Regions from separate parts of the Devosia sp. XGJD_8 genome, predicted to be linked through region 1. Evidence: predicted binding sites of a transcription regulator. Region 1 holds the regulator's gene; each other region holds the start of a gene.
The links. The regulator LexA, encoded in region 1, represses DNA repair genes until DNA is damaged. The targets are predictions, from matches to a motif close to TGTTCNNNNTGTGTTCNG.
Positions count from the first base shown of each region.

Region 2: the regulator LexA is predicted to act here: its motif matches at 2,528-2,545, upstream of parE (DNA topoisomerase IV subunit B).
Region 3: the regulator LexA is predicted to act here: its motif matches at 2,210-2,227, upstream of ruvC (crossover junction endodeoxyribonuclease RuvC).

Region 1 is NZ_JBKJHF010000001.1:2,323,457-2,327,609, reverse strand. It holds gene ACLI1C_RS10965 (IlvD/Edd family dehydratase) at 1-1,127, shown strand, start outside; gene ACLI1C_RS10960 (cold-shock protein) at 1,278-1,490, opposite strand; gene lexA (transcriptional repressor LexA) at 1,888-2,601, opposite strand; gene glp (gephyrin-like molybdotransferase Glp) at 2,710-3,912, opposite strand; gene moaC (cyclic pyranopterin monophosphate synthase MoaC) at 3,909-4,153, opposite strand, start outside.
Region 2 is NZ_JBKJHF010000001.1:2,202,524-2,206,676, reverse strand. It holds gene ACLI1C_RS10420 (DEAD/DEAH box helicase) at 1-63, opposite strand, end outside; gene parE (DNA topoisomerase IV subunit B) at 405-2,417, opposite strand; gene ACLI1C_RS10410 (hypothetical protein) at 2,613-2,936, shown strand; gene ACLI1C_RS10405 (ABC-F family ATP-binding cassette domain-containing protein) at 3,504-4,153, shown strand, end outside.
Region 3 is NZ_JBKJHF010000002.1:511,721-515,873, forward strand. It holds gene ACLI1C_RS18010 (Lrp/AsnC family transcriptional regulator) at 1-181, shown strand, start outside; gene ACLI1C_RS18015 (YebC/PmpR family DNA-binding transcriptional regulator) at 258-1,004, shown strand; gene ACLI1C_RS18020 (GGDEF domain-containing protein) at 1,056-1,937, opposite strand; gene ruvC (crossover junction endodeoxyribonuclease RuvC) at 2,271-2,777, shown strand; gene ruvA (Holliday junction branch migration protein RuvA) at 2,774-3,391, shown strand; gene ruvB (Holliday junction branch migration DNA helicase RuvB) at 3,388-4,153, shown strand, end outside.

The sequences.
Region 1 (4,153 bases):
CGGCTGCCATTCCCGCACCCTACCGTGACCGCCAGGAAATGGCCTATCGCACGGGCAAGCGCATCGTGGACATGGTGCATGAGGACCTCAAGCCGTCCGATATCCTGACCAAGGACAATTTCATCAACACCATCGTGGTCAATTCGGCCATCGGCGGATCGACCAATGCGCCGATCCACATCCAGGCCATTGCCAAGCATATCGGCGTGGAACTCGAACTGCAGGATTTCCAGACCTATGGCCACAAGGTGCCGCTGCTGGTGAACCTACAGCCGGCGGGCGAATATCTGGGCGAGGACTATTATCACGCTGGTGGCGTGCCGGCGGTGGTCAACGAGTTGATGACCCAGGGCCTGATCCGCGAGAACGCGCCGACCGTCAATGGCAAGACCATTGGCGAGAATTGCCGCAACACGACGATCCAGGACGACAAGGTCATCCGCCGCTTCGACAATCCGCTCAAGACCGAGGCGGGCTTCCTCGTGCTGCGTGGCAACCTCTTTGACAATGCCATCATGAAGACCAGCGTGATCTCGTCGGAGTTCCGCGATCGCTACCTCAACAACCCCGAGCATCCGGGCATGTTCGAGGGCAAGGCGGTGGTGTTCGATGGACCGGAGGATTACCACCACCGCATCGACGATCCCGCGCTCGATATCGACGAGAATACGCTGCTGTTTATGCGCGGCGCCGGGCCGATCGGTTATCCAGGCGCGGCGGAAGTGGTCAACATGCGGCCGCCCAGCTATCTGATCAAGAAGGGCGTGCATGCGCTGGCCTGTATCGGCGATGGCCGCCAGTCGGGTACTTCGGGCTCGCCCTCGATCCTCAATGCTTCGCCAGAGGCGGCGGCGGGTGGCAATCTCGCCATCCTGCAGACAGGCGACCGGGTGCGGATCGATCTCAACCAGGGGCAGGCCAATATCCTGATCTCGGACGCCGAGATCGCCAAGCGCCGAGCCGATCTCGAGGCTTCCGGCGGCTACAAGTTCCCCAAGCACCAGACGCCCTGGCAGGAAATCCAGCGCGGTCTGGTTGGCCAGCTCGGCGATGGTGCCATTCTCAAGCCAGCCGAAAAGTACCAGCGCATCGCGCAGAACAACGGCATCCCGCGCGACAACCACTGATCGCGGATTTTGTAAGACAAGGGGGACCGCATGCATGCGGTCCCCCATTTTGTTTGCTGCTGGCGACCAGACAAAGAAAAGGCCACCGCGACAAATCGCGGTGGCCTCGCCGAGCGGCGCCGAAGCGCGCTCGCTATGATCTAGCGCAGACTAGAGCAGGGTCAGGTTGGTCGCCGATTCCTTGCCGTCACGGCCGGTCTCGAGCTCATAGGTGACCTTGTCGTTCTCGTAGAGGCCCTGCAGGCCCGAACGCTGAACAGCAGAAATATGGACGAAGGCGTCCTTGCCGCCATTTTCAGGCGAAATGAAGCCGAAGCCCTTAGTGGTGTTGAAGAACTTTACGGTGCCGGTGATTACGGACATGATAGTTTCCTTTTGCTCGTAGCATCAGCGAACGAGCGGTTATCCAATGGCAACATGCCAAAGGGACATAACGTTCGCATGGTAGAGAAGGAAGCCACGGTCCGGCGAACCGGCATTAGGCAGCCGACTTAGGCTGAAAACGTATGCTACCTATGTGGCACGGAACAGCGCCATCTGCAAGGTCCCGGCACTGTCGGCCGTTAAATTCCGCTTAAGTCGCTAGAAAAATCCCAAGAAAACCAAGGGAGTGGCTTCGCGCGTAAGTACCACGGCCGGCCTCATCGGCCGCCAGAGGCGGTTCGATGCCCCGGTACGATCTGCCAAAATGAGGGGGTGGCAGGGTGACGCGCCTGTGCTGGCCCACGCCTCGCGTCACGCTGCTGAGGGCTATAGCGCCCTAATACTTGCGGAGAAGACCGACAAGGCGGCCCTGCACCTTGACGCGGTCAGGCGGGAAGATGCGGGTTTCGTAAGCGGGGTTGGCCGCCTCCAGCGCCACGGTATTGCCCTTGCGGCGCAGGCGCTTGAGCGTTGCTTCCTCATCGTCCACCAAGGCGACGATGATTTCGCCCGTCGAGGCCTGATCCTGCTTCTTGATGAGCACAGTATCCCCGTCGAAAATGCCAGCATCGATCATCGAGTCACCGCGGACTTCAAGCGCGAAGTGCTCACCGGCGCCCAGCATTTCCGGCGGAACCATGATGGTGTGCGAGTGGGTCTGGATGGCCTCAATGGGCGTGCCGGCCGCAATACGGCCCATGACCGGGATGGAAATCGGTCGGGCATAGTCTTCGGCCGCCGACATGCGCGAGGGCGGGGAGCTGACCTTGCCCAGACTGCCTTCGATGACCGATGGCTCAAAGCGGGCCTTGCGGCCGCCGAGTGACGGGTTCATCGAATCCGGGAGCTTGACCACTTCGAGGGCCCGGGCCCGGTTGGGCAGGCGACGGATGAAACCGCGCTCCTCAAGGGCGGTGATCAGCCGGTGGATGCCCGATTTGGACGCCAGGTCGAGCGCATCCTTCATCTCGTCGAAGGATGGCGGAATGCCGCTTTCCTTCATCCGCTCATGGATGAACATAAGCAGCTCGTGTTGTTTGCGCGTCAGCATGGGCCCCTCGGGGAGTGAATCAGAACATAGGCAGAACGACTATAGGTGTTCCAGTTATGTTCCGCAATATGCTTTGCAAAAGATCAGTCGTCGTTGCGATCGCGACAGTCAGAAAGCATCCAGCGGGATGGCTTCGACAATGGTGCCGGGCAATTGGCCGGGATCGAACTCTGGTTGGACGATGAGCATATCGGCCCGCGCCAGCGAAGAGGTGTGGCCGCTGTCCGTCTGGGAGATCGGCAGCAGCTCAGGTCCAGTGAGCGTGTGCAGCAATTGCGCGCGCATGAAGTGGCGGCGGGCGGTATTGGGGGGCGTTGGGCCGGCCAGCGGCAGGTGCCAGGGGGATGGTTCTGGATAGCCAAGCCACGCGCGCAATGCGGGGCGAATGAACACCATGGCGGTGACCATGGCGGAAACCGGATTGCCGGGGAGGCCGAAGATCAGGGTGCTGCCGCGTGTTCCGAACATGAGGGGCTTGCCGGGCCGCATGTTGATCTTCCAGAAATCCAGCGTGACACCCAATTCCAGGAGGATGTCCTGCACGATGTCGTGGTCGCCGACGCTTGCGCCACCTGTGGTGATGACTATATCCGGCCCAGTGGCGAAAATGTCTTGGAGTGCGTTGCGAAGCTGAGCCGCATCGTCGCGGGCAATGCCGTGATCGGTGACCGTTTCGGCGTAGGGCGTCAGCATGGGCCGCAGCCCAAAACTGTTTGATGCCACAATCTGGTCGGGGCCAAGTGGCGTGCCGGGCAGCACGAGTTCGTCGCCCGTGGCGAGCAGGGCGATGCGGGGCCGTTTGGCGACCTTGAGCGTGGCCGCGTTGGCAGCGGCGGCAACCGCCAGCTGCATTGGTGCCAGGCGAATGCCGGCGTCGACGAGCTGTTGACCGGTAGCGAAGTCGTTACCCAAAGGCCGCACGCTGTGGCCCTGTCGTGCCGGAACAGTGAAGGAAACCGAGTCTCCGTCGCGCTTGGCCTCTTCCTGCATGATGACCGTGTCGGCGCCTTCGGGTACCGGTGCACCAGTGAAGATGCGGACAGCCTCGCCCGGCCCAAGCGTGCCGAGGTAGCCGGCGCCCGCCTGTGACGTGCCGACCACGGTCAGCCCGTGGCCAGCGACGACATCGGCAGCGCGGATGGCGTAGCCGTCCATGGCGCTGGAATTGAATGGAGGCTGATCGTGGGTGGCAAATACGGGTTCAAGCAGCACGCGCCCGGCAGCCTCGGACAGCGGCACGGTCTCGGCGATGGGCGCCGGCACGCGCCGGAGGATCGCGGCAATCGCGTCATCCACGGGGAGCAGGCTCATGACCGGGAAAAGTCTCCGGACTTTCCGCCGGATTTTTCGACCAGGCAGATATCGGTGATGGTCATGGCCCGGTCGATGGCCTTGGCCATGTCGTAGAGCGTCAGTGCCGCGGTCGAGGCGGCGACCAGGGCTTCCATCTCGACACCGGTCTGCCCGGTGGTTTCGGCCGTGGCACGGATAAGGATGGCATCGGGGCCATCAGCTTCGATGTCGACGCTGACCTTGGTCAGTGGAATGGGGT
Region 2 (4,153 bases), 120 kb from region 1:
GGCCGACGTTACGGCGTCTGTTACTTTGGTGGACAGGCCAAGCCCGGAAAAATCATCAGTCAAGTTGGGTAATTCCACTCAGAAATGTGGCCCGGGGCCAGATCCGGTCCGAGACATTCGGACGGTGCACCGGGGTCTTCAGCAGTGGACCGATAGGTCGGTACGCGAACGCATCCACAACTGGGGCGGCCACCGGACGGTTGCAGAAACTGCAAGAAACGACGGAGTGGCCCTGAGGCACATCGAGCAAAGGCGAACTGTGTCCAAACAAACCAGCCGTCAAGCCAGAAATGCTCTAGCGGCGCGGACCATAGCGCAAAGGCCTTGTCTGTCAACGGCTTTGAGGTCGTTAGTCTTAATTGGCGCTGATCGGCAAGTGTGCATTTGCTAGGTGAGCGACCGGGCTAGATGTCGAGATCGGTCACGAAGGCGGCATTCTCCTGGATGAAGTCGAAGCGCGCTTCGGGCTTGGTGCCCATCAGCCGGTCGACGCTGATCCGGGTGGCTTCGAGGTCGTCACGGATCTTGACCTGCAGCAGCGTGCGCGACTTGGGCGACATGGTCGTCTCGCGCAGATGCGCGAACGGCATCTCGCCAAGGCCCTTGAAGCGGGTCATGTCCACCTTGCCCTTGCCGGTGAACTCGGTGGCCATCAGTTCTTCCTTGTGGGCGTCGTCGCGGGCGTAGAGCGTCTTGCCGCCCTGGCTGATGCGATAGAGCGGCGGCAGCGCCAGGAAGAGGTGGCCGCCATCGATCAGCTTAGGCATCTCCTGGAAGAAGAAGGTGATGAGCAGCGCGGCGATATGGGCGCCATCGACGTCAGCATCGGTCATCACGATGATCTTGTCGTAGCGCAGGTCTTCCTCGCGATAGCGGTCGCGGGTGCCGCAGCCCAGGGCCTGGATGAGGTCCGAGATCAGCTGGCTGGCGGCCATCTTCTCGCGACTGGCCCCGGCCACATTGAGAATCTTGCCGCGTAGCGGCAGCACGGCCTGGCTGGCGCGGTTGCGGGCCTGCTTGGCGCTGCCGCCGGCCGAGTCGCCTTCGACGATGAAGAGTTCGGCGCCCTGGGCGGCGGTCTGCGTGCAGTCGGCCAGCTTGCCGGGCAGGCGCAGCTTGCGCGTCGCACTGGCGCGGTCGATCTCTTTTTCCTTGCGCCGGCGCAGCCGCTCCTCGGCGCGCTCGATCGCCCAGTCCATGAGCTTGCCGGCCTGGTTGGGCGAGGCCGCGAGCCAGTGGTCGAAGGCGTCCCGAAGGGCATTGTCGACGATGCGCGTTGCCTCGCCGGAAGCCAGCTTGTCCTTGGTCTGGCCGACGAATTCGGGCTCACGCACGAAGACCGACAGCATGGCGCTGCAATGGGCGAAGACGTCCTCGGCGGTCAGGATGGCGGCGTTCTTGTTCTTGGTCAGTTCGGCATAGTTCTTGAGGCCGCGCAGCAGGGCGGTGCGCAGGCCCGCCTCATGCGTGCCGCCGTCCGGGGTGGGCACGGTGTTGCAGTAGGAGGAGACTCCGCCATCGCCCAGGGTCCAGGCGATGGCCCATTCGACGGCGCCATGCGTGCCCGGCTTGCCGTGGCTGCCGGCGAAGAGTTCGTCGACGATGCGTGTCTCCCCCTCGATGCGGGCGGCCATGAAATCCTTGAGGCCATCGGGGTAGTGGAACACCGCCTTGGCGGGGGCATCCTCGGTGACCAGCGCCTCATCACAGCTCCAGCGCAGTTCGACGCCGCCGAACAGATAGGCCTTGGCGCGGGTCATGCGGAACAGGCGGGCAGCGGAGAAATGGGCTGTCTCGCCAAAGATCTGCGGGTCGGGATGGAAGCGGGTGGTGGTGCCGCGGCGGTTGTTGACCCGACCGACCATCTCCACCTTGGTGGTGGGGATGCCGCGCGAATAGCTCTGGCGGTAGAGGACCTGGTCGCGGGCGACTTCGACGGTCATGTCGTCCGAGAGTGCGTTGACCACGGATACGCCGACGCCGTGCAGGCCGCCGGAGGTTTCATAGGCCTTGGAGTCGAACTTGCCGCCGGCATGCAGCTTGGTCAGGACCAGCTCAAGCGTTGATAATTCAGGGTTTTTTGGATGCGGCTCGACCGGGATGCCGCGGCCGTTATCGGTAACCGTGACGTAACCGTCGGCGCCGATATGGACCTCGATGCGGGTGGCGTGGCCGGCAATGGCCTCGTCCATCGAATTGTCGATGACTTCGGCAAACAGGTGGTGCAGGGCATTGGCATCCGTGCCGCCAATATACATGCCCGGCCGGCGCCGGACCGGCTCAAGTCCTTCCAGAACCTCAATATCTGCTGCCGAATAGGAGCCAGCGGTAACGTTCGGCGCCTTGGGCGCGGGCTTGGGCGTCTCGGTGGGCAGGCGTTCAGGTTCGGCGCCGAAAAGGTCTTCTGCTTGCGACATGCACATTCCGTCTTTGCGCCCGAATCGGGCGATTCCGCCTTTTAGCATATCCCAGCCGAGCGATGCGCAGGGCAGGGAACCGGCGTGCCTGCCCCGAGTTCTTCACAAGTCTGAACGCAAGATGAACGCGTGGTTGCGGTCCGGTTCAACCCCGATGCGCCAAAGTGTGCGATTGAACCGTCATAGGAGGCTCTCATGACCAGATGGATCGCTGCCGCGCTGACCGCGCTGCTGCTCAGCACGGGCGCGGCAATCCCGGCCCAGGCCCAATCGTTCGGCTTCGGCATTTTCTTTGGCGACGAGGCCTCGGATTTCCATCCCGAGCGCATCACCTGCATGACCGACCGCCAGATCCGCGATGCGGTCGCGGCCCGCGGCTATAGCAATATCGCGCTGAATGTGGCGATGGAGAAGAATATCCAGGTGCGGGCGACCCGCGATGGCTGGGTCTACCTGCTGGATTTCAACTTCTGCACGGGGCGCATCGAGGGCCGTCAGCAGCTGCGTCCCGCCGGCTAAGCGGCGCCCCTGAAACGAAATCGTCCCAAGATCGGGCGCCCGGTTTACGTTCCGTTTGCTTCTTGGGAGCACTTTCTTAAACGCAGGCTGCTAGACCTGACGCATACGGTTTTTGTCTGGAGTTGCCGTATGCGAGCCGATCGGGATCCTAGTTCTGCGTATCCGGTCCCTGCCGGCTCAATTGTCTTCGGTGTTTGGCCGCATGCCGGGTTTTCAGGTATTGCGTACCGGCTGGCCAAGCTCACCGCCCCACGTTCCGGGGTCGTTGCGCTGGTCGCGACCATGTTCTACTTCCTGTGATGTCCGCTGATTGATTTCCCGTGCCGGCGCGGCTAATGATCGATACAGGCCGTCAAGCAAGCAGGGAGGGTCCGATGACATTGCTGTTCACGCACCGCTCCCGTGGCCCTGTTCAGGCCCTGTGGCTCAAGCTGCAGGGCTGACCGGTACTGGTACGGACGCTTCCCTTCTGTCTCCCCCATTCTGGTTTGCCCTTCGTGGCGGTCTCTGACCGCCTCCTGACGGCAATGGCGCAATTGATGATGCGCCGCATCCAGTGAGACAAAAATGGGCTCGATCAGCCTCCGCAATGCCGGCCTGGTGGCCACCGACACTCTCTTTTCCAATCTCAACCTCGTCATCAGCGATGGCGACCGCGTCGGCCTCGTCGCCGGCAATGGGCGCGGCAAGACCACGCTGCTGCGCGCCATGGCCGGGCAGGGCGAGCTGACCTCGGGCGACATCGTGCGCTCGCGGGGGCTCACCGTGGGCTATGTCGAACAGGACATGCCTGCCGCGATGATGGGGATGACACTCTATGAGGCGGTGCTCGACGCCCTGCCGCCGATGGATCGCGACAGCGACAGCTGGCGGGTCGACGTCGTGCTGGACGAATTCGAGACCCCCGAGACGATGCGGCATCGCCGCGTCAGCGAACTCAGCGGCGGCTGGCAGCGCATTGCGCTGATCGCGCGCTGCTGGGTGCCGCAGCCGGACGCGCTGCTGCTCGACGAGCCGACCAACCATCTCGACCTGGGCAAGCTGTTCCAGCTCGAGGCGTGGATCAACCAGGCGGCCCGCAACATCCCGGTGATCATTGCCAGCCATGACCGTCAGTTCCTCGACGCCACCACCAACCGCACATTGTTCCTGCGGCCCGACGAGTCGCATGTGTTTGCCCTGCCATACAGCCGGGCGCGGGTGGCGATGGCCGAGGC
Region 3 (4,153 bases), on a different contig from region 1:
CCTGCTCGACATTGCCCAGATCGTCCGTTGTGACTCTGTGGCGGGGGAAACCGACATGGTGCTGACTGTCGAGGGACGCGACGCGGCGGCACTGCAGGCGGTGCGTGATCGGGTTGCGGCCACCGAGGGCGTCACCGGCGTCGTGACCATGCCCGTGATGGTGCAGCGGTTTGCCCGTTAGCCCCGCTTCACTTTTTTGCCGCGCTTGCCTATAACGCGCCACCAATCCAAAATTCCAGCTACGAGGGGAGTGACCGATGGCCGGCCATTCACACGCCAAAAACATCATGCACCGCAAAGGCAAGTCCGACGCGGTGCGCTCCAAGATCTTCTCCAAGCTGGCGCGCGAAATCACCGTCGCGGCCAAGATGGGCATGCCCGATCCGGCCTTCAATTCCCGGCTGCGCCTGGCGGTGACCAATGCCCGCGCACTCTCCATGCCCAAGGACAATATCGACCGCGCCATCAAGAAGGCCATCGGCTCGGACGGCGATAACTATGACGAGATCCGCTACGAGGGCTATGGCCCGGGCGGGGTGGCGCTGATCGTCGAGACGCTGACCGACAACCGCAACCGTACCGCCTCCAATGTTCGCTCCTACTTTTCCAAGCATGGCGGGGCCATGGGCGAAACCAACTCGGTCGGCTTCATGTTCGACAAGGTAGGCGAGATCACCTATCCGCTGAGCGCCGGCTCGGAAGACAAGGTCATGGAAGCCGCCATCGAGGCGGGCGCCGACGACGTCGAAAGCGATGAGGAAGGCCACTACATCACCACCACGTTCGAAGCGATGGTGGAGGTGGCGGCGGCGCTGGAAAAGGTGCTGGGCGAAGCCGAATCGGTCAAGGCCGTGTGGAAGCCGCAGACCAATACGCCGATCGATGCCGAAAAGGGCGCGACCCTGATGAAGCTGATCGCCACGCTCGAGGAAGACGATGACGTGCAGAACGTCTATTCGAATTTCGAGATGAGCGACGAAGACGCGGCCAAGCTCGAAGCCTGATTCAAGCTCAGTTTCAGTTGTTTGAGGGCGGTGCCGCGGCGCCGCCCTTTTTCATGCGCTGCGCTTGAGGACGATTGCCGGATGATCGTCCGCATGGACCATGGCAACGCGATTGCGACCGGCCTGCTTGGCCCCATAGAGCCGCTGGTCGGCGATGCGGAACAGTTCGGCAAAGCTCGCCTCGCCCTCGAACACCACGCCGCCAATGCTGACGGAGAGGGGGCGCTGCTGCCCTTCGGGCGCGAAGACGGCCAGGTTCACCGAGCGGCGGATGCGCTCGGCAATGGCTTCGGCGTTCTTCTGGTCGACATCGGGCAGGTAGACGCCGAATTCCTCCCCGCCCATGCGCCCAACCAGATCGCCGGCGCGCAGGATGGTGCGGATCGAGCGCGCGATGACGGTCAGCGCCTCGTCGCCGGCATTGTGCCCGAACTGGTCGTTGATGGCCTTGAAGTTGTCGGCGTCGATCATCAGCAGCGCGCCGCCCGTTGAGCCCGGGTTCTGGGCGAGGATCGTGCTGACCTTGCTGGTAAAGGCGCCGCGGTTGAGGCAGGCGGTCAGGCTGTCGGTCCGTGCGACGAGGCCCAGCCGCAGATTGGTTATTGCCAGGCCGCGCATGCGCAGGCTCATGTAGAGAAACAGCGGCGCGCCAAGCAGGATGGGCAGGACCACGGCGCTGACAATCGAGCGGCGGAGCGCCGCTTCGCCCAGATCGCCGAATATGGTGGCGTTGAATGCTACGGAGACCGCCACGCAGGCCAGGGTGCCGAAGAGCGTCCAGCGGCGGACGCTGGACCAGCTGTGCAAACCAGTCAAAGTCTTGGACGGCAACATCGCGCGGCTCTCGCGGCTGGAGTGACGGATCGTTTCCCTGCCATCGGCAGGGAAGGCGGATGCCTGGCGGGTCCAGGGCGATGCGGCTGGCGTGGTCACGCCGCGATCAGGCGGCCTGCATCGTGGCCGCGCGATCCGGTATTGGTTTGCCTTGCGGTAAAGCCCGCGCAGAAATTCACATATTCAAACTGCTCAAAAATCATCGACAGATGAGGCGGCCAATGCGCCGCCACGCTCGCCTGGGTAATTCCGTGCGAAGTTCCGTCATTGTTTGCCCCTGCCATCCCACGGGTGAGGCTAAGCAGGGGGCGTGAAGACGATCTTTGCGTGTCGGCCGCAATTTTATCGATCCCCGACTTTTACACCGGGCTTGTTGCCTTTTTGTTCACATCGGGCTTGGTAGGCTGCTGCGGCTTCATTAAGGATGGGCGCATGAGTGCTGCTACGCGAATCATCGGCATCGATCCCGGCCTGCGCCGCTGCGGCTGGGGGGTGATCGAGACCCTGGGCAACCGGCTGACCTTCGTGGCGGCCGGCACGGTGACGCCGCCGGTCGATGGCTCGCTGGCCGAGCGGCTGGCGATCCTGTTTGCCGGGCTGGGCGAGGTGCTCGATCGGTTCGCGCCGCAGGAGGCCGCGGTCGAGGAAACCTTCATCAATGCCGGCGCCCGCTCGGCGCTGATCCTGGGCCAGGCGCGCGGCGTGGCGCTGCTGACCCCGGCGGCGCGCGGCCTGCCGGTCGCCGAATATGCCGCCAACCTCGTCAAGAAGTCGGTGGTGGGTACCGGCCATGCCGAAAAGGGCCAGGTGGCGCTGATGGTCAAGACGCTGATGCCACTGGCCGATTTCAAGGGCGCCGACGCCGCCGATGCGCTGGCCATCGCCATCTGCCATGCGCATCACCGCGTCGCCAATCAACGGCTGAGGGCCATGGCATGATCGGCAAGCTCAAGGGGCTGGTGGACAGTTTCGGCGACGATTACGTGCTGATCGACTGTGGCGGGGTCTGCTATGAGGCCTTCTGCTCCAGCCGTACATTGCAGGCGCTGCCGCAGGTGGGCCATGCCGCCGTGGTGTTCATCGAGACCATCGTGCGCGAGGACATGATCCGGCTCTATGGTTTTGCCAGCGAGAGTGAAAAGGCCTGGTTCAACCTGCTGATGACGGTGCAGGGCGTGGGCGCCCGCGTGGCGCTGGGCCTGCTCTCGGCGCTGTCGCCGTCCGAACTGTCGAGCGCCATCGCGCTGCAGGACAAGGCCATGGTCGGGCGCGCCAATGGCGTTGGCCCGAAGCTGGCGCTGCGGCTGGTCACCGAACTCAAGGGCAAGGTGCCAACCGGCGGGGGCATCGATGCCGGCACGCTGGGGCTGCAGGCGGCCCTGGGGGAAGGCGTCGCGCCCACCGCCATTGCCGATGCCGTCTCGGCCCTCACCAATCTGGGCTATTCCAGCGCCCAGGCCTCGGCGGCCCTGGCGCGCATCGTCGCCCGCGAGGGGGATGGGGTGAAGACCGAAACGCTGATCCGGATGGGCCTGCGGGAGTTGAGTAGTTGACCGACCTGACCTCCCCCGCCGCCGGCCGTGACGATCCGCTCGACGTTTCCCTCCGCCCCTCGGGCTTTTCCGAGTTTGTCGGCCAGGCCGATGCGCGCGCCAACCTCGAAGTCTTCATCAAGGCCGCCCGGCAGCGTGGCACGGCGCTGGACCATGTGCTGTTTGTCGGCCCGCCGGGCCTGGGCAAGACCACCCTGGCGCAGATCATCTCGCGTGAGCTGGGCGTCGGTTTCCGCGCCACGTCCGGACCGGTCATTTCCAAGGCTGGGGACCTGGCGGCCCTCCTGACCAATCTCGAAGAGCGCGACGTGCTGTTCATCGACGAGATCCACCGGCTCAATCCGGCGATCGAGGAAATCCTCTATCCGGCGATGGAGGATTTCCAGCTCGACCTGATCATCGGCGAAGGGCCGGCCGCCCGTTCGGTGCGGATCGACCTGGCGCGCTTTACCCTCGTTGGCGCCACCACGCGCGCGGGGCTGCTGACCACGCCGCTGCGGGATCGTTTCGGCATTCCCGTGCGGCTCAATTTCTATACGCCCGAGGAACTGGTGCAGATCGTGCAGCGCGGCGCACGGCTCCTGGGCATGCCGATGGCGCCGGACGGGGCCATGGAAATCGCGCGTCGCTCCCGCGGCACCCCTCGCATTGCCGGGCGCCTCCTGCGCCGCGTCACCGATTTTGCGCTGGTCGATGGTTCGGGCGAGATCACCCGCGCCATTGCCGACAAGGCGCTGCTGCGGCTCGATGTCGATGCGCGCG